2 regions of the Streptomyces sp. NBC_00286 genome follow, and region 1 is predicted to be linked to the other one. Evidence: riboswitches for the same ligand, from Rfam matches in the RefSeq annotation. Region 1 holds a riboswitch; the other holds the start of a gene.

Evidence for each region. A riboswitch is a leader RNA that binds a small molecule or an ion and turns the genes downstream of it on or off. The one in region 1 is predicted to bind ZMP and ZTP.
Region 2: it holds a riboswitch for ZMP and ZTP, as region 1 does, so the genes downstream of both, OHT21_RS09665 (bifunctional 5,10-methylenetetrahydrofolate dehydrogenase/5,10-methenyltetrahydrofolate cyclohydrolase) here and OHT21_RS16835 (glycine hydroxymethyltransferase) in region 1, are expected to answer to the same signal.

The regions. Positions count from the first base shown of each region.
Region 1 covers NZ_CP108054.1:3,711,477-3,725,756, reverse strand. Annotated here, with positions in the region: gene OHT21_RS16875 (aldehyde dehydrogenase family protein) at 214-1,734, shown strand; gene OHT21_RS16870 (GMC family oxidoreductase) at 1,807-3,330, shown strand; gene OHT21_RS16865 (isocitrate lyase/PEP mutase family protein) at 3,445-4,239, opposite strand; gene OHT21_RS16860 (carboxymuconolactone decarboxylase family protein) at 4,233-4,679, opposite strand; gene OHT21_RS16855 (carboxymuconolactone decarboxylase family protein) at 4,676-5,206, opposite strand; gene pdxR (MocR-like pyridoxine biosynthesis transcription factor PdxR) at 5,254-6,663, shown strand; partial or broken gene OHT21_RS16845 (glutathionylspermidine synthase family protein) at 6,744-6,914, shown strand; gene rocD (ornithine--oxo-acid transaminase) at 7,081-8,286, opposite strand; ZMP/ZTP riboswitch at 8,477-8,565, shown strand; gene OHT21_RS16835 (glycine hydroxymethyltransferase) at 8,591-10,045, shown strand; gene OHT21_RS16830 (hypothetical protein) at 10,069-10,794, opposite strand; gene OHT21_RS16825 (hypothetical protein) at 10,965-11,837, opposite strand; gene OHT21_RS16820 (RNA polymerase sigma factor) at 11,830-12,432, opposite strand; gene trpS (tryptophan--tRNA ligase) at 12,579-13,589, shown strand; gene OHT21_RS16810 (2'-5' RNA ligase family protein) at 13,784-14,280, shown strand, end outside.
Region 2 covers NZ_CP108054.1:2,126,593-2,140,872, reverse strand. Annotated here, with positions in the region: gene OHT21_RS09695 (DUF397 domain-containing protein) at 1-71, opposite strand, end outside; gene OHT21_RS09690 (helix-turn-helix domain-containing protein) at 68-895, opposite strand; gene OHT21_RS09685 (hypothetical protein) at 1,055-1,258, shown strand; gene OHT21_RS09680 (reverse transcriptase domain-containing protein) at 1,780-3,582, shown strand; gene OHT21_RS09675 (ATP-binding protein) at 3,724-3,957, shown strand; gene OHT21_RS09670 (DUF4037 domain-containing protein) at 4,144-5,271, shown strand; ZMP/ZTP riboswitch at 5,428-5,514, shown strand; gene OHT21_RS09665 (bifunctional 5,10-methylenetetrahydrofolate dehydrogenase/5,10-methenyltetrahydrofolate cyclohydrolase) at 5,537-6,403, shown strand; gene OHT21_RS09660 (MFS transporter) at 6,429-7,514, opposite strand; gene OHT21_RS09655 (ABC transporter permease) at 7,598-8,425, opposite strand; gene OHT21_RS09650 (ABC transporter permease) at 8,464-9,270, opposite strand; gene OHT21_RS09645 (ABC transporter ATP-binding protein) at 9,299-10,366, opposite strand; gene OHT21_RS09640 (MFS transporter) at 10,592-11,761, opposite strand; gene OHT21_RS09635 (glycoside hydrolase family 2 TIM barrel-domain containing protein) at 11,754-14,280, opposite strand, start outside.

The DNA of each region.
Region 1 (14,280 bases):
CCACCCTCCCGGTAGGCGCCCTGCTCAACCGCCGGAGGCAGTCGCCCCAGGTCAGGGAAAGGGTTCCGCTCAGCAGGAGCCGTTTCTCATAGTGACGCGGCACACTGGCGGGGACGGGCATGAAACGTCCTGCCCGGGGCAGGGGCACACCGCTCCTCGGAAGTGGCACGGCTGTGCCGCAGGGGCGTACAGGAACGGAAGGCAGCACCGACCATGGCGGGACCAGCGGAGCGACAGGCGCAGCAGACGATTCACGTGGGCGGGGAGTGGCGCGCGGCCGTCTCCGGGGAGACACGTGAGGTGCTCGATCCGGCGGACGCCAAGCCGTTCGCCGTGGTTGCGGAGGGTGACGGACGGGATGCGGACGCGGCCATCGAGGCCGCCCGCCGCGCCTTCGACGAAGGGCCCTGGCGCCACACCCCCGCCACAGAGCGGAGCGCCCTGCTGCGTCGCGTCGCCGATCTCCTCGTACGCGATCGTGAGCGGCTCGGGCTGCTGGAGAGCCGGGACGCCGGCAAGACGCTTGAGGAAGGGCGCGTCGACATCGACTGTGTCGCCGACGCCTTCCGGTACTTCGCCGATCTCGTCGTGGGCGAGGGCGGCGGGCGGGTCGTCGACGCCGGTTCCGACGACATCCACAGCGTCGTCGTGCATGAACCCGTCGGCGTGTGCGCCATGATCACGCCCTGGAACTATCCGCTGCTGCAAGCGAGTTGGAAGATCGCGCCCGCACTCGCCGCCGGGAACACCTTCGTCGTCAAGCCCAGCGAGATCACTCCGCTCACCACGATCGCCGTTGTGGAGCTGCTCCAGGAGGCCGGGCTGCCCGACGGAGTCGCGAACATCGTCACCGGCCCCGGGCACACCGTGGGCGCCCGCCTCGCCGAGCACCCTGGTGTCGACCTGGTCTCCTTCACCGGCGGTCTCATCAGCGGGATCAAGGTCGCCCAGGCCGCCGCCGTCACCGTCAAGAAGGTCGCCCTCGAACTCGGCGGCAAGAATCCCAACGTCGTCTTCGCCGACGCCTGCGCCACGGAGGAAGGCTTCGACACCGCCGTCGACCAGGCCCTGAACGCCGCGTTCATCCACAGCGGCCAGGTCTGCTCCGCCGGCGGACGCCTCATCATCGAGGAGTCCGTACGCGAACGCTTCGTCGCCGAACTCGCCCGCCGGGCCGGCAAGATCCGCCTCGGCCGGGGCACCGAGGACGGCGTCGAGTGCGGTCCACTCGTCTCCGAGCAGCAGCGGGAGAAGACCGAGGCGTACGTCGCCTCCGCCCTCGCGGAGGGCGCGGTGCTGCGGTCCGGCGGCAAGCGGCCCGAACCGTCGGCGGAACGGCCCGCGACCGGCTACTTCTACGAGCCCACCGTCCTCGACCAGTGCCACCGCGAGATGAAGGTCGTACGCGAGGAGGTCTTCGGGCCCGTACTGACCGTCGAGACGTTCCGTACGGAGGACGAGGCCGTCGCGCTCGCCAACGACACCGAGTACGGGCTCGCGGGCGGCGTCTGGACCTCCGACGCGGGCCGCGCCCGCCGCGTCGCGGCACGCCTGCGGCACGGGACCGTCTGGATCAACGACTTCCACCCCTACCTCCCGCAGGCGGAGTGGGGCGGCTTCGGAAAGAGCGGCGTCGGGCGGGAGCTGGGTCCCACCGGTCTCGACGAGTACCGCGAGAGCAAGCACGTGTACCAGAACCTCGCGCCGAAGCCGGTGCGGTGGTTCGCGGGCTGACGCCCCCGCCCCTGACCCCGCCAAGGAACCGCCAAGCGCAGCACCTTGTACGACCCCGAGGAGTAATCCCCCATGCCTGAGCAGCACACGTACGACTATGTCGTCATCGGCGGCGGTACCGCCGGCTCCGTCATCGCCTCACGCCTGACCGAGGACCCGGACGTCACCGTCGCCGTGATCGAGGGCGGCCCCAGCGACGTCGACCGCGAGGACGTTCTCACCCTGCGCCGCTGGATGGGGCTGCTCGGCGGGGAGCTGGACTACGACTACCCGACGACCCGGCAGCCGCGCGGCAACTCGCATATCCGGCACAGCCGGGCCCGGGTGCTCGGCGGCTGCTCCTCGCACAACACGCTGATCGCGTTCAAGCCGCTGCCGTCCGACTGGGACGAGTGGGAGGCGAACGGTGCCAAGGGCTGGGGCGCGGTGCCGATGGAGGCGTACTACGCCCGGCTGCGCAACAACATCGTCGCCGTCGACGAGAAGGACCGGAACGCCATCGCCCGCGACTTCGTCGACGCCGCCCAGGCCGCGCTGGACGTGCCGCGCGTGGACGGCTTCAACAAGAAGCCGTTCAGCGAGGGCGTCGGCTTCTTCGACCTCGCGTACCACCCGGAGAACAACAAGCGGTCCTCCGCCTCGGTCGCGTACCTCCACCCCTTCCTGGACCGGCCGAACCTGACGATCCTGCTGGAGACCTGGGCGTACAGGCTGGAGCTCGAAGGGACGCGGGCGCGCGGAGTGCACGTACGGACCAAGGACGGCGAGGAGATCCTCGTACGCGCCGAGAACGAAGTCCTGTTGTGCGCGGGCGCCGTGGACTCACCGCGGCTGCTGATGCACTCCGGTATCGGGCCCGCCCGCGATCTGGAGGCGCTCGGCATTCCCGTCGTGCATGACCTGCCCGGCGTCGGCGAGAACCTGCTCGACCACCCCGAGTCGGTGATCGTCTGGGAGACGAACGGCCCGATCCCCGAGAACTCCGCGATGGACTCCGACGCGGGCCTTTTCGTGCGCCGCGATCCCGACCATCCGGGTCCTGACCTGATGTTCCACTTCTACCAAATCCCGTTCACCGACAACCCGGAGCGCCTGGGGTACAAACGCCCTGCTCACGGCGTCTCCATGACCCCCAACATCCCCAAGCCGCACAGCCGCGGCAGGCTCTATCTGACGAGCGCCGACCCGGCCGAGAAGCCCGCCCTCGACTTCCGTTACTTCACGGACGAGGACGACTACGACGGCCGCACCCTGGTCGACGGCATCAGGATCGCCCGCGAGATCGCCAAGTCCGAGCCGCTGGCGGGCTGGCTGAAGCGCGAGGTGGCCCCCGGTCCCGACGTCACGGGCGACGAGGAGCTCGGCGTGTACGCGCGGTCGGTGGCCCACACGGTGTACCACCCGGCGGGCACCTGCCGGATGGGCGCCCCGGACGATCAACTCGCCGTCGTCGACCCGCAGTTGAGGATCCGCGGACTGGACGGCATCCGGATCGCCGACGCCTCCGTCTTCCCGACGATGCCCGCGGTGAACCCGATGATCGGGGTGCTCATGGTCGGAGAGAAGTGCGTGGACCTGCTCGGCAGTGGCGAGTGATGGCCACGTCAACTCGCTGACTCCTGAGGAGGCGGCGAAGGAGTGGGTGGACAGCCACGAATCGACTTGGCGGACGTGGCTGTCCGAGTGACCGTCAACAGGTGTCCGTGACGCTCACCAGGCGTTCGGCTCCGCGGAGAGGTTCTCGTCGGCCAGGCGTTGCGCTGCGGCGCGCGCCTGGCCGAGCCAGTCGTCGTGCAGGGCTCGGGCCATGCCGGTCAGCGCCTCGGTGGCGCGGCGCTGCAGACGGGGACCGAACGTGATGCGTGTGGCCCCGAGTCGGCCGAGCTCTGCCGGTGCGGGACCTTCCAGTCGCGCGTAGGCGTTGATCGGACCCGGGATCGCGGCCCGGAGCGCCGGGAGGGCATCCTCCGGGGCGCCGATCGGGTACACGCAGTCGGCGCCCGCCGCCACGTACAACGCGGCCCGCTCGACGGCCCGTTCGGGATCGGCGACCCCGCGTGAGAACGTGTCGACACGCGCGTTGACGAACAGCCGGTCGCCCGCGACGGCCCGTACCTCGGCCAGCCAGTCGGCGTGCCGCGCCGGGTCCTTGAGGACGCCCTCGTGCGAGTCCTCGAGGTTGCAGCCGACGGCACCCGTCTCAAGGATCCGGTCCACCAACTCCTTGGGCGCGAGCCCGTACCCGTCCTCGACGTCCGCCGACACCGGAACGTCCACGGCCCGCGCGATGCGCCCGACCGCCGCGAACATTTCGTCGGCGGGCGTGGCCCCGTCCTCGTAACCGAGCGAGGCGGCGACCCCGGCGCTGGGCGTCGCAAGCGCCGGAAACCCGGCGTCCTCGAAGACCCGCGCACTGGCCGCGTCCCACGGCCCGGGGAGGATCAGGGGGTCGTCCGGTGAGCGGCCCTGATGCAGCGCGCGGAACGTCTCCACCTTGCTCACCATGCACGGCCCCCCGGCGGGATGCGTCGGCTGACCATCAGCCGGTTCCATCCGTTGATAACGGTGATCAACCCGATGAGATGCGCGAGTTGGGCGTCGTCGAAGTGCCGCGCCGCCCGCTCGTACACGTCGTCCGGCACGAAGCCTTCCGTGAGGACCGTGACCGCTTCGGTCAGCGCGAGGGCGGACCGCTCGCGCTCGCTGTAGTGGTCCTCCGCCTCCTCCCAGGCGTTCAGAAGGTCGAGCTGTTTCTCGCTCACGCCGTGCTTGCGGGCCAGTTGGAGGTGCATGTCGAGGCAGAACGCGCAGTGGTTGAGCTGTGAGGCGCGGATCTGCACCAGCTCGGCGAGCCCGGGGTCGCCCAGGCCCTTCTTCGCGGCGGCGCTCAGCGCGGACATGGCCTTGCCGACCTCGGGATCGAGGAACTGCGTGCGAGCCGTCACTTGTGCTCGCCCGCCTGGTAGTGCCCCGCGACCATACGGCAGGTCACGCCGAACCGGTTCCACGCGTTGATCACCGTGATCGCGGCGATCAGCTGCGCCAGCTCGGCCTCGTCGAACTGCTTGGCGGCCGCGTCGTACACCTCGTCCGGCACGAAGCCCTCCGTGAGGACCGTGACCGCCTCGGTCAGCGCGAGCGCCGCGACTTCCTTCGCCGTGTAGAAGTGCTGCGACTCCTCCCACGCGCTGAGCTGGATGATCCGCTCGACACTCTCGCCGGCCGCGAGCGCGTCCTTGGAGTGCATGTCGACGCAGAAGGCGCAGTGGTTGATCTGCGACGCGCGGATCTTCACCAGCTCCAGGAGCACGGGGTCGACGCCCTGCCGGGCCGCCGTGTCGAGCCTGATCATGGCCTTGTAGACGTCGGGCGCGAGCTTGGCCCACGCGAGCCGGGGGGTGTGTTCGGGGACGTACGAGGTGGTGTCGGTCGTGGTGCTGGTCGTGTCGTCGGTCGTCTCGTTCGTCGTCATGACTGCGACCCTAAGGTTCGAGTAGCCCAGGAGTATGGTCCATTTTCATGGAGAAACCCTGGGCCACTTTAGGTGTTGATCTGCACCTCGACCTGGGCGGCTCCCGTCTGCGCCGAGGGCTCACGGACGCCTTGCGCGAGGCGGTGCGGAGCGGGCGGCTCGCACCGGGGACGCGGCTGCCGTCCTCGCGGGCGCTCGCCGCCGACCTCGGCATCGCGCGCAACACGGTCGCCGACGCGTACGCCTGTCTCGTCGCCGAGGGCTGGCTCACCGCGCGCCAGGGTTCGGGCACGCGGGTCGCGGAACGGGCCGCGGTGGCGCCGGACTCGGACACGGCACCCAGGCCTCGCTCGCCCCGCGGACCGACGCACAACCTCGAACCCGGCAACCCCGACCTCGCCTCGTTCCCCCGCGCCGAGTGGCTCAGGTCGGCCCGCCGCGCGCTGTCCGAGGCACCTCACGACGCCTTCGGCTACGGCGACCCACGAGGTCGCGTCGAACTCCGCACCGCCCTCGCCGCCTACCTCGCCCGCGCTCGTGGCGTACGGACCGACCCCGACCGGATCGTCATCTGCTCCGGCTTCGTACACGGCTTGCGGCTGCTCGCCGCTGTACTGCGGCAACGGGGGCTGCGCTCGCTCGCCGTGGAGTCGTACGGGCTTGACGTGCACTGGGGAGTGGCGGAGGCGGCGGGGTTGCGGACGGTGCCGCTGCCGTTCGATGAACTGGGGACGTGTACCGGCGCCTTGGCGGGAGCGGGGAGGGGGGCGGTCCTGCTCACCCCCTCGCACCAGTTCCCGATGGGCGTGCCACTGCGGCCCGACCGGCGGGCCGCCGTCGTGGACTGGGCGCGGGGAACCGGCGGGCTGGTCCTGGAGGACGACTACGACGGAGAGTTCCGCTACGACCGTCAGCCGGTGGGCGCGCTCCAGGGCCTCGACCCGGACCGCGTCGTATACATGGGCACGGCGAGCAAGTCCCTGGCGCCAGGACTGCGGCTCGGCTGGCTGGTCCTGCCGCCGTCGCTGACGTCGGAGGTCGTGTCGGCGAAGGGCGGCACGGACTGGTCGTGCGGGGTCCTGGACCAGCTGACCCTGGCGGAGTTCATCACCTCGGGCGCGTACGACCGTCACGTCCGCGCGTCCCGTCTGCGCTATCGCCGCCGCCGCGACCAGCTCGTCGCGGCGCTCGCGTCCCGCGCCCCGTCGGTGCGGGCCACCGGTATCGCGGCCGGCCTCCACGCCGTCCTCCAACTCCCGCCCGGCACCGAGCAGTCGGTGGTCCGAGCGGCGGCCCGGCAGGGCCTGTTGCTGCACGGCCTGACCCGCTACCGCCACGCGGACGTTGCCGAGGTCGCCGCCGCCGGACCGTACGACGCCCTTGTCGTGGGCTACGGCACACCCCCGGACCACGCGTGGTCGAGCACGCTGGACGCTCTGTGCAGGGTGCTGCCCTGAGGACCCGTCGGGCCCGGTTACGGCGGCCGGGACCATGATCTGTAGGGTGACGATCGAGAAGTTGATGGTGAACGGTCACGGAAGAACCCTGCTGCTACCAGGAGTTGGCCCCCCTTCCCTCCTTCGACGGCAACCGTGTCGTCCTCGGCGCCTGGGTAGTCGAGGACGAGTCGGCGGGCCTCGACATCCGCGAGTCCGCCGGCCTGATCACGGACGAGTACGCCCGCTTCCTGCCGCACGTGATCCTCTGAGCCCCGGCGATCGCTGGGTCCCGGTGATCGCCGGGACCCAGCGATTCCGAGTCCCGGTGATCCGCTGGGTCCGAGTGATTCGGCGTCTCGGTGATCCGCTGGGGCTCGGTGGCTCTGGGTCCGGGTGATCCGCTGGGCCCCAGTGATGCCGAGTCCCGGTGGTTCTCTACACCCCCAATACGGTCCGGAGTTGGGCGAGTCCCCAGTCCAGGTCCTCCTTGCTGATCACCAGTGGTGGCGCTATCCGGATGGTGGCGCCGTGGGTGTCCTTGACCAGGACGCCCCGGTCCATCAGCTTCTCGGAGACCTCCCGGCCAGTGCCGTACGCCGGGGCGATATCGATCCCCGCCCACAGCCCGCGCCCCCGGACCTGCGTCACCCTGCCCGTATCGCGCAGCACCGCCAGCTCACGATGCAGATGCTCACCCAGCTCCGCAGACCGCGCCTGGAACTCCCCGGACCGCAGCATGGCGATGACCTCGATCGCCACGGCACAGGCCAGCGGATTGCCGCCGAACGTCGAACCGTGTTCCCCGGGCCGGAACACCCCCAGCACCTCGGCGCTCGACACCACCGCCGACACCGGCACGACCCCGCCCCCGAGCGCCTTGCCCAGCACATACATGTCCGGCACCACCCCGTCGTGCTCACACGCGAAGGTCCTGCCCGTCCGCCCCAGTCCCGACTGGATCTCATCCGCTATGAACAGGACATTCCGCTCCCGCGTCAACTCCCGTACGCCCGCGAGATAACCGGCCGGCGGCACCAGCACGCCCGCCTCACCCTGGATCGGCTCCAGCAGCACGGCGACCGTGTTCTGCGTGAGGGTTTGGCTCATCGCGGTCAGATCGCCGTACGGCACGATCTCGAAGCCCGGTGTGTATGGCCCGAAGTCCGCCCGTGCCTCCGGAGCCGTGGAGAAGCTGATGATCGTCGTCGTACGCCCGTGGAAGTTGTCGCTCGCCACGACGATCTTCGCCGTCCCGTCGGGCACGCCCTTGATCGTGTACCCCCACTTCCGCGCGGCCTTCACAGCCGACTCCACCGCCTCCGCGCCCGTGTTCATCGGCAGCACCATCTCCATGCCGCACAGCTCCGCCAGCCGCGCGCAGAACTCGGCGAACCGGTCGTGATGAAACGCTCGCGATGTCAGCGTCACCCGCTCCAGCTGCGCTCTGGCCGCATCGATCAGCCGTCTGTTGCGGTGCCCGAAATTGAGCGCGGAGTATCCGGCCAGCAGGTCGAGAAAACGGCGCCCCTCGACATCCGTCATCCACGCCCCGTCCGCCGTGGCCACGACGACCGGCAGCGGGTGGTAGTTGTGCGCGCTGTTCGCTTCGGCCGAGGCGATCAACACCTCCGTACGCGTCACGGGAACTCCCACCTCCTCTCGGCAGGCTTGCTCTGGGATCCAGGGGGGGCCGGGGTGATCCGGTGATCCGGGGTATCCGGGGTACCTGGGCGGGTTTGCGGCCCCTTCCCATCGTCGCTCGCGTCCGCCTCGCATCATCGCTCGCATGGTGGACTCGGGGATATGGCGACGGGCGGGCCCGGTAGGCTGATCGGCGGGCCGTGACTGGCGCGCTGGGATGGGACCGACCATCGGGGAGCGGCCCGTGACGAACAAGTGCCGTGCGCCTGGGCCGAACCGTGAACGCCACGTCCGGAGGTCCCTCATGTCCGACAAGTCTGCGCCCCTCTCCACCGAAACCACCGCCTTCCGCAGCGCCCTCGAAGTGATCCGCGCCGTCGAGCCTCGGGTCGCCGACGCCATCGGCCAGGAGGTCGCCGACCAGCGCGAGATGCTCAAGCTGATCGCCTCCGAGAACTACGCCTCCCCGGCCACCCTGCTGGCCATGGGCAACTGGTTCAGCGACAAGTACGCCGAGGGCACCATCGGCCGCCGCTTCTACGCCGGCTGCCGCAACGTCGACACCGTCGAAGCCCTCGCCGCCGAGCACGCCCGCGAACTCTTCGGCGCCCAGCACGCCTACGCCCAGCCGCACTCCGGCATCGACGCCAACCTCGTTGCCTTCTGGGCGGTCCTCGCCGACCGCGTGGAGGCCCCGGCGCTTGTGAAGGCCGGTGTCCGCAACGTCAACGACCTCTCCGAGGCCGACTGGGCCGAGCTCCGGCAGGCCTTCGGTAACCAGCGCATGCTCGGCATGTCCCTGGACGCCGGCGGCCACCTCACCCACGGCTTCCGCCCGAACATCTCCGGCAAGATGTTCGACCAGCGCTCCTATGGCACCGACCCCGCCACCGGCCTCATCGACTATGAGGCCCTGCGCACCTCCGCTCGTGAGTTCAAGCCCCTGATCATCGTGGCCGGCTATTCCGCCTACCCCCGTCTCGTGAACTTCCGCATCATGCGGGAGATCGCCGACGAGGTCGGCGCGACGCTGATGGTCGACATGGCGCACTTCGCGGGCCTCGTCGCCGGCAAGGTCCTCACCGGCGACTTCGATCCCGTGCCGCACGCCCAGATCGTCACGACCACCACCCATAAGTCGCTGCGTGGCCCGCGCGGCGGCATGGTCCTGTGCGACGACTCCCTCAAGGACCAGGTCGACCGCGGCTGCCCCATGGTGCTCGGCGGCCCTCTTCCTCATGTCATGGCCGCCAAGGCCGTCGCGCTCGCCGAGGCCCGCCGCCCCGAGTTCCGCGACTACGCCCAGGCCGTCGTCGACAACTCCCGTGCACTCGCCGAGGGCCTGATGCGCCGGGGCGCCACCCTCGTCACGGGCGGCACGGACAACCACCTCAACCTGATCGATGTCGCCACCTCGTACGGCCTCACCGGCCGCCAGGCCGAGACCGCCTTGCTCGACTCGGGCATCGTCACCAACCGCAATGCCATCCCTGCCGACCCCAACGGCGCTTGGTACACCTCTGGCATCCGCATCGGCACCCCCGCCCTCACCACGCGTGGCCTGGGCACCGCCGAGATGGACGAGGTCGCCGGCCTGATCGACCGGGTCCTCACGACCGCGGAGCCCGGCACGACCGCGAAGGGCACCCCCTCCAAGGCCCAGCATGTGCTCGACCCGAAGATCGCGGACGAGATCTCCCGCCGGGCCACGGACCTGGTGGCCGGCTTCCCGCTGTACCCGGAGATCGACCTGGGCTGACGCCAGGGAGGCGACTGCTCGTCTCACAAATCGATCAGTTCCTGTCGTGGTTCCCGCGGTGGCCCGGAGTCGTGCTGTGCACGGCGTATCAGGAGGCCGCCGCCGGAGCCCAGGGCCAGGCCCGCTGCCAGACCCGGTATCGCCCACCACCAGTCGGTTCCGTCGTCCGCCCCTGCGGCGGCCGTAGTCACCGGAGTCTTCCTGGCGGCGTCGGGCGGCACCGCGGCCGATGTGTCGTCCGACTCTTCCTGCGGCCCTGAATCCGGGTTTGACCCCTCCGGGTGTTTGCTCATGACGCCGAGGTCGGTGAGCAGGGACCGGAGCTCGTCGGGCCTCTCCGACTTGTGCCAGATCTCCCTCGGTGGCTGCGCCGCTTCAGGCCCTGCTGCGATCTGCGTGGAGATCCAGATGCTCCGGGAGCCGGTCACGTCAGGGTGCACCATGTCCACCCGCCAGGGACTGACGTCATGGATCATCCACGTGATGTTGATCCGGCCGCCTATGGAATTGGGGTCCGGCCGCTTCTCCTGCAACTTCTCGAGGTCGCCGCCCTCCTGGGGGAGCAGGTCCCTGAGGCGCATGTATTCCTCGTCGTTGTTGTACAGCGACGCCGTCTCCCCGCTGGCGGGCGATACGAGCAGCACACTCGTCGGCCCGCCCGCCACCGCGGTCGACGCCCCTGTCAGTACCAGAGCGACCCCCACCGTCAACGCCCCGGCTGCCGCCGTCAGTTCACGAACCCTGCGCATCGGTCCCCCGTCGATCCCGGATGCGGCCCGTCCGCACCCTGTCACTTCTGGTACACCGCTCGACCCGCCGAGGTTCCCACTCGGCCCGCACGACTTCCGACCACTTCACGACGCCTGCTCCATGGGCTCGCACCACACGGCCCCTGCTCCACGGCCTTGACTCACTGCCCTTAATCCACGGACTCCGCAACAGCCACCGCCCGCTCCCGCGACTCCACACCCTCGAGCCGCAGGGTCCGCTGCTCCGCCTGCTCCGCCCCGTGGTGCTGCCACAGCAGCGTCGGCCCCGCCGTGCGGACCGTTCTGGCGTACTCGTGGCCGCCGGCGTCGACCAGGGCGAGCTCGAGGCGGTGCGGCTCGGCGAACCACAGACTCGAGTCGCCGTTCACCGTGACCGGCTCGTACGGCACCGTCGTCGACTTCCAGAACAGCGGAGAGAGCGTCGCCCGGAACTGGTCGAGCCGTATCACCTCACCGTCCCCGGTGTCCCAGCACAGCGACAGGACCCGGCGGTCAGCCGACACCTGTGCCGCCGACGGGTGCCCCAACTCCCTTGGCAGCAACGGCTCGAACCCCGCTCTCCGGGCAGCTCCGGCCACGGTCAGGCCCTGCTCGCAGCCCGGCACCGGAGACGCAGAAGCGTGCGGCCCCGACGGCTCGTACCGCACCTCGACGCCGCCGAAGCCGAACCAGTCCACGACCGCCGCCCGCACCGGAGGCGTGAGCACGAGCACCGTCAGCAGTCCGCACAGCGCGGCGGTCAGCGAACGCCAGCGCTGCCGCGCCCATCGCCGAGCCGACCGGATTCGCGTAGCCGATCTCGATGGCTCGGCCACCGGGACCGGCACCTGCTCGGCCAGTATCTGCCCCAGCACCCGCTCGACCATCGACTCGGTCCCGCTCGCGCCCGGCGGATCCAGCGACCGTCCGAGCGCACGCAGTTCCTCGGGCAGCCGGTCCGCGTTCCGGCGCGCACGCCCCGGCTCGTCGGGGGCACGACCACCCGGGGACTCCGCGCCCCCGTGCTCGTACGACTCACTCATGCTCATCACCTCCTTCCCGGGGCTGGAAATCCGGCAGCAGTCGCTGCAGCTTGCGCAAGGCGCGATTGAGCCGGGACTTGACCGTCCCACGTGGCCAGCCCAGGGCCTGGGCAGTCTCCGGCTCGTCCATCTCCAGCAGATAGCGGTACGTGACGACCAGCCGGTGCTCCTCGCTCAGCCGGTCCAGGGCGGCCAGCAGCGCCGCCCGGCGCTCGACCTCCAGTGCCGCGACCGCCGGGTCCGCCGACTCCGGTATTACCGGCTCAGCCTCCGCCAGCGCGGCCTCACGCCCCACGACCGTGCGCTGGCGCACCGCCGTCCGCACTGTGTTCCTCGTCTCATTGGCGACGATCGAGAGCAGCCACGGTCTGAATGCCGCGCCGTCCCGAAAGCGCCCCAAGGTGCAGTACGCCTTGAAGAAGGCCTGCTGCACCACGTCCTCCGCGTCCGCACCCGCGCCCAGTGCCGCGGCCGCTCTGAGTGCGATGCCCGTATGGGCACGCACCAGCTCCGCATACGCCTCCGGCTCTCCGTCGCGTACACGTGCGATCACCGCGGCCTCATCGACGATGCGGCCCCCCTCCCGCGTCCTCACACTCTTGTTACACCGCCGGAGACGGATCGGTTCCCATCTGTTTCCGACCAGTTCCGGAGCGACTCCCGACACCTGCGAGAATGGGCGCCATGGCCTCTGACCGCCCGCCCGTCTCCCACCACCACCCTCAGGGGAATGGCTCCGCCATGCAGCGTCCTCTCCGCGTGCTTTCCGGAATTCAGCCCACCGCGGGCTCGTTCCACCTCGGCAATTACCTCGGCGCCGTCCGCCAGTGGGTGGCCCTGCAGGAGACCCACGACGCGTTCTACACGGTCGTCGACCTGCATGCGATCACTCTTCCGCAGGACCCCGCCGAGCTGCGCTCCAACACCCGGCTCGCCGCCGCCCAGCTGCTGGCCGCCGGGCTCGACCCGGAGCGGTGCACGCTCTTCGTCCAGAGCCATGTCCCCGAGCACGCCCAGCTCGCCTGGATCATGAACTGCCTCACCGGGTTCGGCGAGGCATCCCGTATGACCCAGTTCAAGGACAAGTCCTCCAGGCAGGGCGCAGACCGGGCCTCCGTGGGCCTGTTCACGTACCCGATCCTCCAGGTCGCGGACATCCTGCTGTACCAGGCCAACGAGGTGCCGGTCGGCGAGGACCAGAGGCAGCACATCGAGCTCACACGCGACCTCGCCGAGCGCTTCAACGGCCGCTTCGGGCAGACGTTCACGGTCCCGGCGCCGCACATCCTCAAGGAGACGGCGAAGATCTACGATCTCCAGGACCCGTCGATCAAGATGAGCAAGTCGGCGTCGACCCCGAAGGGCCTCATCAACCTCCTCGACGAGCCCAAGGCGACCGCCAAGAAGGTCAAGAGCGCGGTCACCGACACCGGCACGGAGATCCGCTACGACGCCGCGAACAAACCCGGCATCAGCAACCTGCTGAGCATCTACTCCACCCTCACCGGAGCCGGTATCGCGGAACTGGAGCAGAAGTACGTAGGCAAGGGCTACGGTGCGCTCAAGACGGACCTGGCCGAGGTCATGGTCGACTTCGTGACGCCGTTCCGGGAGCGTACGCAGCAGTATCTGGATGACCCGGAGACGCTCGACTCGATCCTGGCCAAGGGTGCGGAGAAGGCGCGTGCCGTCGCCGCGGAGACGCTCTCCCAGGCGTACGAGAAGGTGGGCTTCCTGCCCGCCAAGCACTGACCGAGGCACTGACACCCGGGATCGGGCCCGACGGCCGTACAGTCGTAAGCCGTACGGAAACAGGGAACACACACGACGAGTGGCCACCCCTGCCCGCCAGAAGCATCCTGAAGACCCGATAGACCAGGGCAAGCACCACCACAACGGCAAGCACAACAGCAAGCACAACAGCAAGCACAACGACAGGAGACGACGTGGGGACCGTAACGATCGGTGTGTCGATCGCGGTCCCGGAGCCACACGGCAGCCTGCTCCAGGAGCGGCGCGCGGGCTTCGGCGACGCCGCCGCTACCGGCATCCCCACCCATGTCACGCTGCTGCCGCCGACGGAGGTCGACGACTCGGCGCTGCCCGCGATCGAGGCGCATCTCGTCGAGGTCGCGGCCGCCGGGCGCCCCTTCCCGATGCGACTGAGCGGCACAGGAACCTTCCGCCCGCTGTCGCCCGTCGTGTACGTGCAGGTCGTTGAGGGGGCCGAGGCCTGTACGTGGCTGCAGAAGCAGGTCCGGGACGCTTCCGGCCCCGTGGCACGCGAACTGCAGTTCCCGTACCACCCGCATGTGACGGTCGCGCACGGCATCGACGACGAGGCCATGGACCGGGCGTACGAGGAGTTGTCCGAGTACGAGGCCCAGTGGCCGTGCACCGGTTTCGCGCTCTACGAGCAGGGTGCCGACGGGGTGTGGCGCAG
Region 2 (14,280 bases), 1.6 Mb from region 1:
ACTTCGAGGCAGTCGCCACTGGAGCCGCTGCTGTAGCTGCTCTTGAACCACGCCAATTTGTCGGTGCTCATCGCGCTCCTCGCAGTTGCTTCAGCAGGCTCGCTGAGTCCTCGGGGGTGAGGGCCTGCGAGCGCAGTTTCGCATACCGCATCTGGAGCACGCTGATCGTTTTCCGGTCGGAGATGAGCTGGCCGGTCTCCTGGCCTTCGAGGTACCCGTACCACTGGTTCTGCGGGGTCTCGAGCAACTGCAGGGGGCCGTCCATCCCGGCGTGTACGTCCCGCGCCAGCGGCATGATCTGGATCTCTACGTTCCGCAGCGAACCCAGCTCCGCGACGTTGTCGATGAGTTCGCCAGCGGCCTCCGTCCCTTCCGTTCCGCGCCGGAACAAGTGCTCATCAAGGATGAAGCTGAAGGCCGTGTTCTGCCGCTCCCGCAGCATCCGTTGCCGATCCCGGCGGGCGGTCAGCCGGTCCTCGATCTCCTCGTCGGTGAACAGCGGAAGCCTGTTCTCGAAGAGCGTCCGCGCGTAAGCCTCCGTCTGCAACAGGCCCGGAATCAACCGGCATTCATACGTGTAGAGACTGATGGCGGTCTCCTCCAGCCCCGCCCACTTCCGGAACCAGGCCGCGAGCCCCGGCTGCCGTCCGATCTTGCGGGCCGCCTTCCGGAGGATCCCGTGCGCGTTGAGGGCCTGCTCGGCGGCCTCCACGAAGTCGTCCGGAGGCAGGCGTCTGCCCTGCTCGACGGAGGCGAGGAAGTGCACGGAGAACTTCATCTTCCGGGCAAGTTCCTCCTGGGTGAGTCCCGCGTGCTCGCGAAAGCCTTGCAGGACCGCGCCGAAGGTCTGGAGGCTTTCGGAGGGCTCGGGTTCGGTGTTGCTGCCGGTGGTCATGGATCGCGTACTCCTGGGTGGTGTTGTGTGCGCAACCGCGCGAAGTCACCCATGGTTACGGTCAGTTAAGCGTCCTGTCCACCCTGCGTACTCGTACGCTGACGTTGCGTACGGGTAGCAAGGCTGGTGACCGCGGCCGTGCGCCGCCACCGTGGACGCATGACGAACCAAGCCCTTCCTCAAGTCCCGGTCACCGTACGCACGTTCGTGCAGCAACTGAGCTCGACGCGACGAGGAGCACGCCTCGCCCGGCGTCTCGTCGCGCACCGGCTGGACGAGTGGGGCTACCCGTACGGCGGCGAGACCAACGACACCGTCACGTCCATCGCGGCCGAACTAGCCGCGAACGCGGGTGCGCCATGAGGCGCTCTGTTGTATCCCCGGTTCAACCGGGAGGAACTGAAGGGAGGTTTCTGGGTCTGATGGCTTACCCGGGTCCGAAAGGCGAAGGGGACAGCAGCATGCCAGAAAATCAACGATCACGTTCAGGTATGGAAGTGATGCGCTGAGGGACCCGCGCGATATGGCGAAAGCTGTACTGCCTGAACCCCAATCTCCAAGGGATGAAAGGGCTGGCATCCATCGGAAACATACCTGACACCGATGCCGCCTCCTGTGGTGGAGTAGCTGCGTATCCACCACAACCTTCGGGGCGCGGACTGATTCCCAGTGAGGGAATTCAAGGAGATGAGTGGGGCGCCTAAGTCGCGCTAGATACGTACAACAGAGACGAACATGGGATCACCTAAAGGGCGTGAGCCCCATGGTGACGGAGGCCTCGTAGTAGTCGCAGGAGTAACGATCTGCCAAGGAGGACGGGAAAGCCGTCCGCAGGGCGAAGGGGGCCAGGTGATCGGACATCACGATGCTGGGAGGTATGCGTAATGCAGAACGCCGTAACGGTGCTTGATGTCCTGCGTGAACGCGGCAGGCAGAGTCTGCCGTGCGATGAACTGTATCGGCAGATGTTCAATCCGAACCTGTATCTGCTGGCATACGGGCGCATCTACGCCAACCACGGCGCGATGACGCCCGGTGCCTGCGGGGAAACCGCAGACGGCATGTCCGAAGCCAAGATCGGACGCATCATCGAAGCCATGCGCCACGAGCGCTACCGCTTCCGCCCGGTGCGGCGCGTCCACATTCCGAAATCCAACGGAAAGACACGCCCACTCGGTCTGCCGTCCTGGTCGGACAAACTCGTCGGTGAAGTGATTCGCCTTCTTCTTGAAGCGTATTACGAGCCGCGTTTCTCCGGCCGCTCCCACGGTTTCCGTCCCGGCCGGGGCTGTCACACGGCACTGTCCGAGGTGACACACAACTGGACCGGGACAACCTGGTTTGTTGAAGGAGACATCTCCGACTGCTTCGGCTCGCTCGACCATGAGGTCCTGCTGGCCATTCTGTCGGAGAAGATCCACGACAACCGGTTCCTCCGCCTCATCCAACAGATGCTGAAGGCGGGATACCTGGAGGACTGGAGATGGCACGCCACCCTGTCGGGATCTCCGCAAGGCGGTGTGCTGTCCCCGCTCCTGTCCAACATCTACATGGACCGGCTGGACAGATTCGTCGAGACAGTTCTCATCCCGGAATACACCCGAGGAACAACCCGCCGCAAGAACCCGGCCTACAAGGAGCTGGAAAATGCGATCGGAGCTGCCCGGAAGCGGCTCGCCTACAGGAAGGAGAACACCGAGTCCGCTCAAGTCCGCCAATGGCGAAAAGAGTTACGCCGCCATCCGGCCGGAGATCCAAATGACCCCGGCTACCGGCGGCTACGCTATATCCGTTACGCAGACGATCACCTCCTCGGGTTCATCGGACCCAAGGCCGAAGCCGAGACGATCAAGCAGCGTCTGGCCACATTCCTGCGCGACGACCTCAAGCTGGAACTCAACCAGGACAAGACACTGATCACCCATGGCCGCACCCAGGCGGCCCGCTTCCTCGGCTACGAGATCACCGTCCAGCACGCAGACGAAAAGATCTCCCGGGGCGGCCGTGTCAATCGCGGTCTCCGCTCCATCAACGGGAAGATCCAACTCCGTGTGCCCAAAGACGTGATCAAGGCCAAATGCGCCCCGTTCCTCAGCCGTGGCAAACCCACACACCTGCTCCCGCTAACGAGTTGCACACCCTTCGACATCGTCAGCCTCTACGGAGCTCAGTACCGGGGCATCGTTCAGTACTACCTGCTGGCCGGCGACGTCTGGAGACTCGACCGGCTCAAGGGGGTCATGCTGACCTCCATGCTCAAGACCCTGGCCGCCCGGCACCGGTCGCGGGTGACCACGATGGCCAACCGCTACAAAACAACCATCAGGACACCCCAGGGGCCACGCAGGTGCTTCGAGGCCAGGATCGAACGCGAGGGCAGGAAACCACTGATCGCACGGTTCGGTGGTATTCCCCTCACCCGGAAACGGACGGCCGTCCTCGACGACCTCCCGTCCACCTTGTTCACCCCGCGCAGCCGCCCGCGCGGCAGCCAGCTGATCGACCGGCTCCAACGCGGACGGTGTGAACTCTGCGAGAGCCGAACTGAAGTGCAAGTACACCAAGTTCGCTCCCTCGCCGAGCTAAGCAGCGCAGGAGAACAGCCCGCATGGGCGCAACTGATGCTCAAGAAACGGCGCAGAACCCTCGTGGTCTGCCCGCCTTGTCACGGAAGCATCCATACGTAACCCGGGTGAACAGCACGCAGTAGTCACTGGAGAGCCCGCTGCACCAAAAGGTGCACGGCGGGTTCGGGCCGGGGGCCACTGGAAAAGGACCCGCACAGCGGAAACCTCGCCAGTGGCCTACCGGTACTGCGTCACGGGCGGGTGCCCGGCCGGGACTTCCGCGTACGACTGACGGAGGACGAGCGGGTGCTCCGTATCGAGGTGTCCGACCAGCGTGGGGATCGGCTGCCGGTGCTGGGGGTGCCGGGCGGCGAAACCGAGGGCGGGCGGGGGCTGTTGCTGGTCGCGGGGCTGGCGGCTCGGTGGGACGTGGATCTCCACTCGGACGGTCCGGGCAAGACGGTGTGGGCAGAGGTGCCCCTCCCTGTGGCGTAGCCGCCGGCGCTGGCTCCGGTCCGGTTTCCCAGCGGTGTGGGGATTGGAAGCTTTGGGGCAACGGCAGTTGGTGAAGTCCCTGGTCACGGCGTGGGCGGGCGGTGGTCGCGTGTCCCAAGCCTTCCAATCGCCGGCCCCCACGTAATCCAGTGGTGGGCGGAAGCCTGGTCCCGGCAGAGTGGCCGTATGCCGACACCACTTCCCACTCCACCCAGCGCCGCGTTCCTCCCCGGCCTCGAACTCTCCTGGATCCTGTACGAGGAGGCCGTGCGGCCGATCCTCGCCGAGGAGTACCCGGGGCTGCGTTACACGGCCGCCCGGATCGGCTCGGGTTCCGAGGTGCTCGGCTTCGACACGGCGCGGTCGGCGGACCATGAGTGGGGGCCGCGGCTGAACCTGTTCCTGTCGGACGAGGACATCGCCGAGCACGGGGAGCGCATCCACCGGCTGCTGGCCGAGCGCCTGCCCAAGGAGGTGCGCGGCTGGCCCACGCACTTCCGCCGTTGGGACGACGATGCGCTGGATCCGGTGTCGGGCCACATGGAGCTGGTCGACGGGCTCGTCGACCACCGGGTGTCCGTGGACGGGCTCGGGCCGTGGCTCGTGGCGCAGCTCGGGGTGGACGCGCTCGCCACCCCCGAACTGACCGTGCAGGACTGGCTTTCCATGCCCCAGCAGCGGCTCCTCGAGGTGACCGCGGGAGCCGTCTTCCACGACGGACTCGGCACGCTTGACGCCGTACGGCGGCGCCTCGCCTGGTATCCCGACCAGGTGTGGCGTTACCTGCTGGCCTGCCAGTGGCAACGGCTGTCACAAGAGGAGGCGTTCGTCGGCCGTTGTGCGGAGGTCGGGGACGACCTCGGCTCGGCGGTGGTCGCCGGGCGCTTGGTCCGCGACCTGATGCGGCTGTGCCTGCTTCTGTCGCGGACGTACGCCCCGTACAGCAAATGGCTAGGCAGTGCCTTCGCCCGCCTGCCGCTGACCGCCGACCTCACCCCGTCCCTGCGCGGCGCTCTCGCCGCGAAGCAGTACGCGGACCGAGAACGGCACCTCTGTGACGCGTACGAGAAGGTCGCCACCCTCCAGAACGCCTCCGGTCTCACCGCCCCGATCGACCCCACCAGCCGCCGCTACCACAGCCGCCCATTCCTGGTCCTCCACGCCGAACGCTTCGCCCAGGCCCTGAGTGACACGGTTACCGACCCGGAGCTGCGCTCTCGCCCACTGATCGGCAGCGTGGATCAGTGGGCGGACAGCACCGACTTCCTCTCTGGCACGCCCCGTGGGATCGCCGGCCCACACCCCTATCCGTGAAAAGCGTGAACAGTCACGGGGAAGATGCCCTTCAGACGCTCAAACGAGCAGTACGTGAACACCGTTGGAGGAAGTGCTCTCGCTTTGCGACACAGCACTCCCCCGGGGATGCGGGATCTTCGTCATTCCCGGGGCCGTTCAAGTCCACTACAGTGCGACATGGGCCGTGACTGGCGCTGAGGTGGAGCACCACCGGGGAGCGGTCTGACGAATCGGTCGATGCCGTGCGCCTGGGCGAGTGGTCAACTACGCCTGGGAGGCGGCCATGTCCCCGACACAGACGGCCCAGCTCATGAACGGCACCGGCCTCGCCCGGCGCATCATCGAGGAGACCGCCGCCCGCGCGGCGCAGATCTCACAGCGCACCAACGTGGCGCCATGCCTGGCGACGGTGCTGGTGGGCGAGGACCCGGCATCCGTAACGTACGTCCGTATGAAGCGGGCCCGGTGCGCGAAGGCCGGCATCACCTCCCGCCATGTCGGTCTGCCCGCCACCACCACGACCGCCGAGCTCGTCGACACGCTCGCCGCCCTGTCCCAGGACCCCGGGGTGCACGGCATCCTGCTTCAGCACCCGGCCGGTGAGCACATCGACGAGCGCGCGGCGTTCGAGGCCATCGCCCCGGAGAAGGACGTCGACGGCGTCACGATGCACTCCTTCAGTGCGATGAGCTTCGGGCTGCCCGGCTTCGTATCGTGCACGCCCGGCGGGATCATGCGGCTGCTGGACGAGTACGACGTCGACCCCACGGGCCGGCACGCCGTCGTCGTCGGCCGCAGCGCGATCCTCGGCAAGCCGATCGGGATGCTTCTGCTCGCCGAGGACGCCACGGTGACGTACTGCCACTCCCGCACCGCGGACCTGTCCGCGGTCGTCCGGGAAGCGGACATCGTGATCGCGGCCGTGGGGCGGCCCCGGCTGATCCGCGGAGAGGACATCAAACCCGGCGCGGTGGTGATCGACGCCGGGTACAACCCCGGCAACACCGGCGACGTGGACTTCGACACCGCCCGCACCCGTGCCCGCCTGATCACCCCGGTTCCCGGCGGCGTCGGGCCGATGACCATCGCCGTTCTGCTGGAGCAGACCGTCGATGCCGCCGCGAGGCAACTCGGAGTCCAGGGACGCTGACACCGTCGTCAACCCGAAGGCGCCGTCACTCCCGTACCCACCCCGCCAGCACCGCCGCCCCCAGCGCCGACACGATCAGCGTCACCAGTGCCAGTCGTAGGTCGGCCGCGCCCGCGAGGAGGCCCACGGCCGGGCCGGCGAGGAGGAAGCCGGGCCACTGGCCGATGGCGATGACGGAGACGCCCTCGCCGGGCGGGACTCCGGGCTGGCGGCCGGCCAGGGTGATCGCCGCCGGGAGGACGCAGGCGATGCCCAGACCTACGACGGTGAAGCCGGCCAGAGCGAGCGGCAGGCTGGGGTGGGCGAGGACGAGGGCCGTACCCAGGGCGACCGTCAGCAGCGAGAGTCGTACGAACGTGCGTTGGCCAAGGCGGGTCACGAAGCGGTCGCCCAGCAGGCGTTGCACCAGGATCGCCACGGAGAAGCACGTGTACGTCGCCGCGCCGAGCGCCGAGCCCTCGCCCAGGTAATCGGCCGTGTAGACCGAGCTCCACTGGGACGCCGCGCCCTCGACGAAGGACGCCAGGAACGCGATGGAGGCGAGCAGGATCAGCTGGGGAGTGAAGCGCTGCCGTACGGACCGGCGGCGTTCCTTGCGGATCTCCTCGTCCGGCAGCCAGCCGGCGGTCACGAGCAGCAGCGTCCCGAGGATGCCGCTGCTCACCGCCATCTGCACGCCCGGCGACACCCCGGTGGCCGCGGCGAGCGTGCCGAGGGCGCCGCCGGCCAGCACCCCGCAGCTGTAGGTGGCGTGGAAGCTCGAGAGCAGGGGCCTGCCGTAGCGGCGTTCGACGGCGACTGCCAGCGCGTTCACGGGTGTGGCCAGGAAGGTCGCCGCGACACCCCAGAGCGTCAGCCCGGTCACCAGGGCGGGGACGGTCGACGCCCCCGCCAGCAGCGGCGCGTTGAGCAGGATGAGGGCGGCTGCCGAGAGGCCCAGCAGGCGGGTGCTCACCCGTCCGATCAGCGCGGTGATCAATACGATCGCGACGAGGTCCCCGGCGGCGGACGTACTGCTCAACAGCCCCCACTCGGACACGTCCACGCCGACCGCACCGCGGATCGCCGGGATGCGCGCCATCCAGCCGCCCTGGGTGGCACCCAGGATCACGAAGACCAGGCAGACCGAGAGACGGGCTCGTAAGTCTGAGGAGGACGGGGTCGGGGACGAGGGCGATGACGTCGTGGCCGCCTTCACCCGTTCACCCCTGTGTAGTGCCGCAGACTCCACCTCCACAGCAACCTCGTGCCCAGGTACGCCACCGCCCCCAGCAGCGGCGAAGCCGCCGCCAGCCAGTACGGCACCCCGGTGTCGTGCCCGTGCCCGGTCAGTACGGCCGCGGGGAAGTACGCCACGAACGCCAGCGGCAGCGCGAACGTCAGGAAGCCGCCCACTGCCTTCGGCAGGACGTTCAGCGGATAGCTGCCGAAGGTGCCGAGCAGTTCCTCCAGCCAGCGGCTCCAGTAGTCGGCGGCCGGGAAGCGGAGGGCGGCGCAGGCCACCACCGTGAAGAGGGCTGCCTCGAGGAGCATTCCGCCTAGTACGCAGATGATGAGGTATGTGATCCGGCCCGCCGTCCAGTCCAGTTCGCTGCGGGTCAGCGCGCCCACCATCAGGCCTGCCGCCACCGTCAGGTCGCCGATCGCGTTCGTGGGGAAGTACTGCAGCTGGAGCTGGCGGTAGACCGGCATCGGGCGGACGAGGTACGTGTCGATCACGCCCTCCTGGATGTGCCGGCTCAGACCGTGCACCCGGCCGAGGAAGAGGACGAACAGGCCGTGGGCCAGCATCCGGATCGCCGCGATCAGCAGGACGTCCGCGCTCTCCCAGCCGCCCATCCCGGCGAACCGGGTCAGCAGCACCGTCGCGAACACGATCACCGACACCTGCCAGATCGCACCGATCGCGATCATCATCAGGAATTCGGAGCGATACTCCAGCTGCGAACGGAAGTTGAGCTTCGTGATCCGCCACACGGTCCGCCAGGGCTTCAGCGAGAACCAGGGCTTCGGCGACGACATGGGCTCCGTCGAGGGCATGGTCTTCTGCGAGGACACGGTCAGCCTCCCTGGGAGATCACGCGCCGGGCGGCCCGCCGCCACACCAGCCGGGTGAGCAGCGCGAGGACCACCACCCAGGCGGCCTGGATCGCCAACTGTGCCCCGGCGTCGGACAGTTCGATCCGGCCCACGTACAGCGACAGCGGCACGCTCAACGTCGCCTGGAACGGCAGGAAGCCGCTGAGCGTGATGAACCAGTCCGGGAAGAACCACAGCGGCGCGTACACCCCGGACAGCAGGTTCTGCGCGAAGATCAGGATCAGCATCGCGGCGCCGTTGCGGAGCGTGAAGAAGCACAGCTGGTCGATGGCGAGCATGATGTAGTACAGAACCCACTGGCCCAGCAGCAGGCTCACCATGAACACCCCTGCCACGGCAGCCGACTTGGGCTGCTGTACGACTCCGGCGGCCACGCACACCGCGTAACCGACGATGGCCCACGCGAAGCCGTAGATCTGCTCGCCCAGGGCTCGCAGGGCGTAGTAGCGCTGCGGCGGCAGCGGGCGCAGATACCAGTACACGATGGTGCCGAAGTGCATGTGCTGGAGGACCGTGTCGCGTCCCGAGTACTGGTCCAACTCCCGTACGCGCGTGGCCAGTACAGCGAGCACGGCGTACGTGACGGCCTGCTCGCGGTCGAGCCCGGCGGTGGTGCCGGTCGCCGCGTACAGGCCGCGCCACAGCGAGGCGACCAGCACCACCTGGACGGCCAGTCGCACCAGGGCGGCGGTCATACGGGGCGGGGTGTGCAGCTCGCCGAGCGGGGTGACCCGGGCGGCCCGCCAGGCGCGCAGGGCGGAGGGCATGGAGGGCGCGGAGGGCGTCGCCACGGGATCAGCCTCCCTGCGTCTGAGCCGGTGTCTGGGCTGCCACGTCACCAGCCACCTCGGCCGCCATGTCCGCGGCCAGGTCGTCGCCCGCCTGGGCGTACGCCGCCCGCATCACATCCTCCAACTCGGCCTCGTCCAGGGCGATATCGGTCACCTCATACCGCTCGATGACCTGCTTCAGCGCCTGGTGCACCGTCGGCGCGGCCGGCCCGTCCGGGCCGAACACCACCTGCGGACCCTCCCGTCGTACGAGTACGACGCCGGGCCACGGCTCGACGGCGGCGTGCGCGTCGGCGAGCGTGGCCCGCACCTGCCAGGTCCAGCCGAACTTCCGGCGGATCTCGTCCAGCGTGCCGTCCAGGACGAGCCGCCCGTGGTTGATCAGCACAACGCGCTCCGCGAGCCGCTCGACCTCCGTCATGTCGTGCGTGGTGAGCAGCACCGTCCGCCCGCGCTCCTCCACCTGGTACCGGAGGAACTCCCGCACCTGCTCCTTCACGACCACGTCCATGCCGATGGTCGGCTCGTCGAGGAACACCACCGGCGGGTCGTGCAGCAGCGCGGCGGCCAGGTCGGAGCGCACGCGCTGGCCGAGCGAGAGGTGTCGTACGCGCGTGTCCCAGAACGAGGACAGGTCGAGCAGTTCGTCGAACTCCCGCAATCGCGTGGCGTGTTCGTCCGCCGGTACGTCGTAGATGTCGCGCAGGATCGCGAAGGACTCGCGCACGGGCAGGTCCCACCACAGTTGGGTGCGCTGTCCGAACACGGCCCCGATGTTGCGGGCGTTGCGCTCGCGCTCCTCGTACGGGACGACGCCCGCGACCCGCGCCTCACCGGACGTCGGCGTGAGGATGCCGGTGAGCATCTTGATGGTGGTGGACTTGCCCGCACCGTTCGGCCCGAGCAGGGCGAGCAGTTCGCCGGGCTGCACCTCGAAGCTGATGTCGGAGACGGCGTCCTTGGCTATCCGCTCTGGGTTGACCAGCGATCGGATAGCCCCCAGGACACCGGGTCGGCGCACGGTGGTGTGGAAGGTCCGGGACAGTCCCCGGACCTCGATGCTGCCGCTCATGCGGCGGACCTCCTGGTCAGCGTCTCTGATCGGCTTAGTGATCCTGAGTGTTGCTCAGGGATGTGAGCCGATCGTCTTCGTGCCCTGGTGCTGATGACCGGAGTCGCCAGCCCGCGTGACACGTCCCTCCGGACGCTGTTCGGCCAGGTCTTGCGACCTCGCCGAGGAGGGTGCCCGACGTCGCCTGGGCGCCGGGCGTGCGCGTCACACTCTGCCACAGGATCACTACCTTTCGCTAATCAGATTGGTGAGCCTGATCAGCCATACGGTTGCGACGAGACCGGCCCCCGACAACGCTGTCAGCAGCCAAGGCACCGCGCGGATGCCGGAGACCTCGATGCCCATCCCGAGCAGCGGAGGAGCCGCCACCCCACCGATCATCGACGCTGCGATCACCCAGGCGCCAGCCCTTTTTGCCTGCGGGAGGGCCCTGTTGAGCCAGGGCAGTCCGGTCGGGAAGACCGGCGCGATGAACAGGCCCACACCCGCGTACGCCCATGGGGCCGCCCCCGGAATCAACGCGAGCAGCAGGCACACCGTCATCCCGGCCGCGCACACCGTGAGGATGCGCTCGGGCGAGTACCGCAGTGTGAGGGGGACGACGAGGAAGCGGCCGACGGTCATCATCAGCCAGAACACGGAGGTGGCGGAGGCGGCGACGGTGGTGCTGTAGCCGATGGTCTCGAGGTGTGTGGGCTCCCAGCCGCCTACGCCCGTCTCGACGGCCACGTTCAGGATGTAGAGGACGAGGAAGCCGATCAGTACGCGGGAGAGGAGGCCGCCGGTGGCGGCAGGTTTCTCAACCGATAGCGCGGGCTCCTCGCTGCCCACCCCGCCCGTGCACAGGATCAGCGCGCCCGCCAGCACCGCACACGCCCCGAAGGCGTACGCGTACCCGTCCGGGCCCGTCCACGCGATGAGCGCCGGGCCGAGTACGGCGCCGATGCCGAAGTGGGCGTGGAGAATGTTGAGCATCGCGGTCGATCGCTCGCCGAAGCCGACCGCGAAGAGCTGGTTGAGGCCGTAGTCGATGCCGCCGAAACCGAGACCGGCGAGGAAGGCCGCGGCGAGGGCGAGCGGCCAGTTGGGCGCGAGCGCGAAGCCCGCGCCGCCGGCCGCCATCAGGGCGTAACTCGCCCCGAGCAGCGCCCTGTTGCTGATCCGGGAGTGGATCGCGTTGAAGACCAGTACGCCCGCGACGCCGCCCGTGAAGTGCAGGCTGAGTCCGAGCCCTGCCCCGGAGGGGGTGAGGCCGTACTCCTCGCGCAGGCCCGGAACCGCCGGGCCGTAGAGCGCTTGAAGCATGCCGATGAGGACGAAACCGACACACGACGCGACCGCGGCCGGACGGCTGAAGAGCCGCCCGGCCGCGGTCGAGGTGACCTTGTCACTCACGAAGGTCCGAGAACACGAACGAGAACTCGGCGGGTGCCGCCCGCAGTTGGTACTGCGGCAGCGCGCCAGGACCGCAGGACTGCGAGCCGATGCCCTGCTGGCCGTGGTCGAGGTTGACCCACACCGTGTCGCCGGGTGTCAGGTCCGTCAGGTGCTGGGCGGCGTCCAACTGCTCGTTGGTCCAGCGCCTGGCCGAGAACCAGAACTCCGGGTCGCCCTCGATCCGCAAGCCCCCGAGCTCCGCCCAACGGACGTCGGCCCGTGCCCCGTTCTCCTGCGGACGCACGTACGGAGTCTGCAGCTCGTCCACCGAGGAGTGCCAAAGACCCAGCATCGAGGCCGACTTGGTGTCCGGGTACGCCTCACCGGGGCCGCCGCCGTACCACTTCACCTGGCCGGCCTGCGCGAGCCCGAAGCGAATGCCGAGCCTGGGCAGCGGCACCGTCCAGTCGCCCTCGGGCGCCACGGACACGGTCAGCTTCAGCCGCTTGCCGTCGGACGTCCACCGGTACACCGTGCGCAGGCCCACCTCCCAGGCGGCGGGCGCCACCCGGGTCCGTACGGTCAACGCGTCGTCGCTCAACTCGACGCCGTCCAAGCGGTGTTGCATGCGGTGCAGGCCGTACTTGCGCCACAGTGAAGCCCAGCGGATGTCGTCCTGCCAGGAGGCGCCCTCGTCGTTGTCGGTCGGCGCCCGCCACACGTCGAGACGCAGGTCCGTCACGCTCAGCCTGCCGATCGTCTTCAGCGCACCGGTGCGTACGTCGAAGGACGCCGGGCCGACGTAGATCAGCCGCTCACTCGCAGAAGGGGTATCGCTCGCCACGACGGACGGCAACGACCGTGCACTGACCGGCAGTTGAGCCCACGCGACCTGATGGTCCTTCCTCCCCCACGCGGTGTCCTCCGCCAGCAGCGCCCGTACCGTCCACTGCGTCTCGGCCCCGCGCCCGTCACCCGACGGCGGCTGAGGCAGCTTCACCTCCGCCGACTCGCCCGGTGCCAGCGCGGGCACGTTCAGGGAGCCGTGCTCGACCGTCTTGCCGTCGACCTGGTACGACCACTCGAAGGCCAGGGCCGACAGGTCGGCGAAGTCGTAGCCGTTGGTGACCCGTACGGTCCCGTCCGCGCCGTCGCCTTCGATACGGACCGGCTCGATCACCTTCTTGAACTCGACGAGCCCCGGCGAGGGCTTGCGGTCGGGGAAGATCAGCCCGTCGCAGACGAAGTTCGAGTCGTGCAGTTCCTCCCCGAAGTCACCGCCGTACGCGAAGCCGAACCGCGCGTCCTTGATGCCGTGGTCGATCCACTCCCAGATGAAGCCGCCCTGGAGCCGCTCGTACGTTTCGAAGATCCGCTGGTAGTCGGCGATGCCACCGGGGCCGTTGCCCATGGCGTGCCCGTACTCGCAGAGGATGAAGGGGAGCCCGCGCCGCCTGTGCGTGCCGCCGTCGAGGTCCCGGCCGATCTGCTCGACCTCGTCATGGGCCGCGTACATCCGTGAATACATGTCCGTGTCACGGCAGTTGATGTCGCCCTCGTAGTGGATGAGGCGCGAGCCGTCCCGGCCGCGGATCCACTCGGCCATCGAGGTGAGGCCGCGCCCGGTGCCGGCCTCGTTGCCGAGGGACCAGATCACGACGGACGGGTGGTTCTTGTCGCGCTCGACCATGCGGGCCGCACGGTCGATCAGCGCCGGAGTCCAGCGGTCGTCGTCCACCGGATTGTCGCGCCAGGCCTGCTCGACGAAGCCGTGGGTCTCCAGGTCGCACTCGTCGATGACCCACAGCCCGTACTCGTCGCACAGGTCGAGGAAGGCCGGGTGCGGCGGGTAGTGGGAGGTGCGGACGGCGTTGATGTTGTGCCGCTTCATCAGCAGCACGTCCTCGCGCATCGTCTCCAGGTCGAGGGCACGGCCGCGCTCGGGGTGCCACTCGTGCCGGTTGACGCCCTTGAACAGGATCGGCATGCCGTTGACCTTGATCAGGCCGTCCTCGAGTACGACCGTGCGGAAGCCGATCCGCAGCGGGATCTTCTCGCCCTCGGTGGCCAGCACACCGTCGTACAGCTTCGGCGTCTCCGCGGTCCACGCCTCGACCGGAACCGTCACCGACTCACCGGTGGCGACATCGATGTCCAGCTCCGGGACCGTGACCCGGCCGTCGACATCCGATTCGACACGTAGGGTCCCGAGACCGCCCACGTGGTCGTAGGCGGCGTGCACGAAGAAGTCCAGCGCGCTGCCCGCCGGGCGGTGCAGCAGCGTGACGTCCCGGAAGATGCCGGGCAGCCACCACTGGTCCTGGTCCTCCAGGTAGGAGCCCGCCGACCACTGGTGGACGCGGACGGCAAGCACGTTCCCGGTCGGCTTCAGCAGATGGCCGACCGCGAACTCGTGGGGCAGCCGGGAGCCCTTGAACTCGCCGATGTCGGTGCCGTTCAGCCAGACCCGGGCACAGGACTCGACGCCGTCGAAACGGAGCACCGAGCCGCCCTCCGTGAGAGCGGGCCACTCGTCC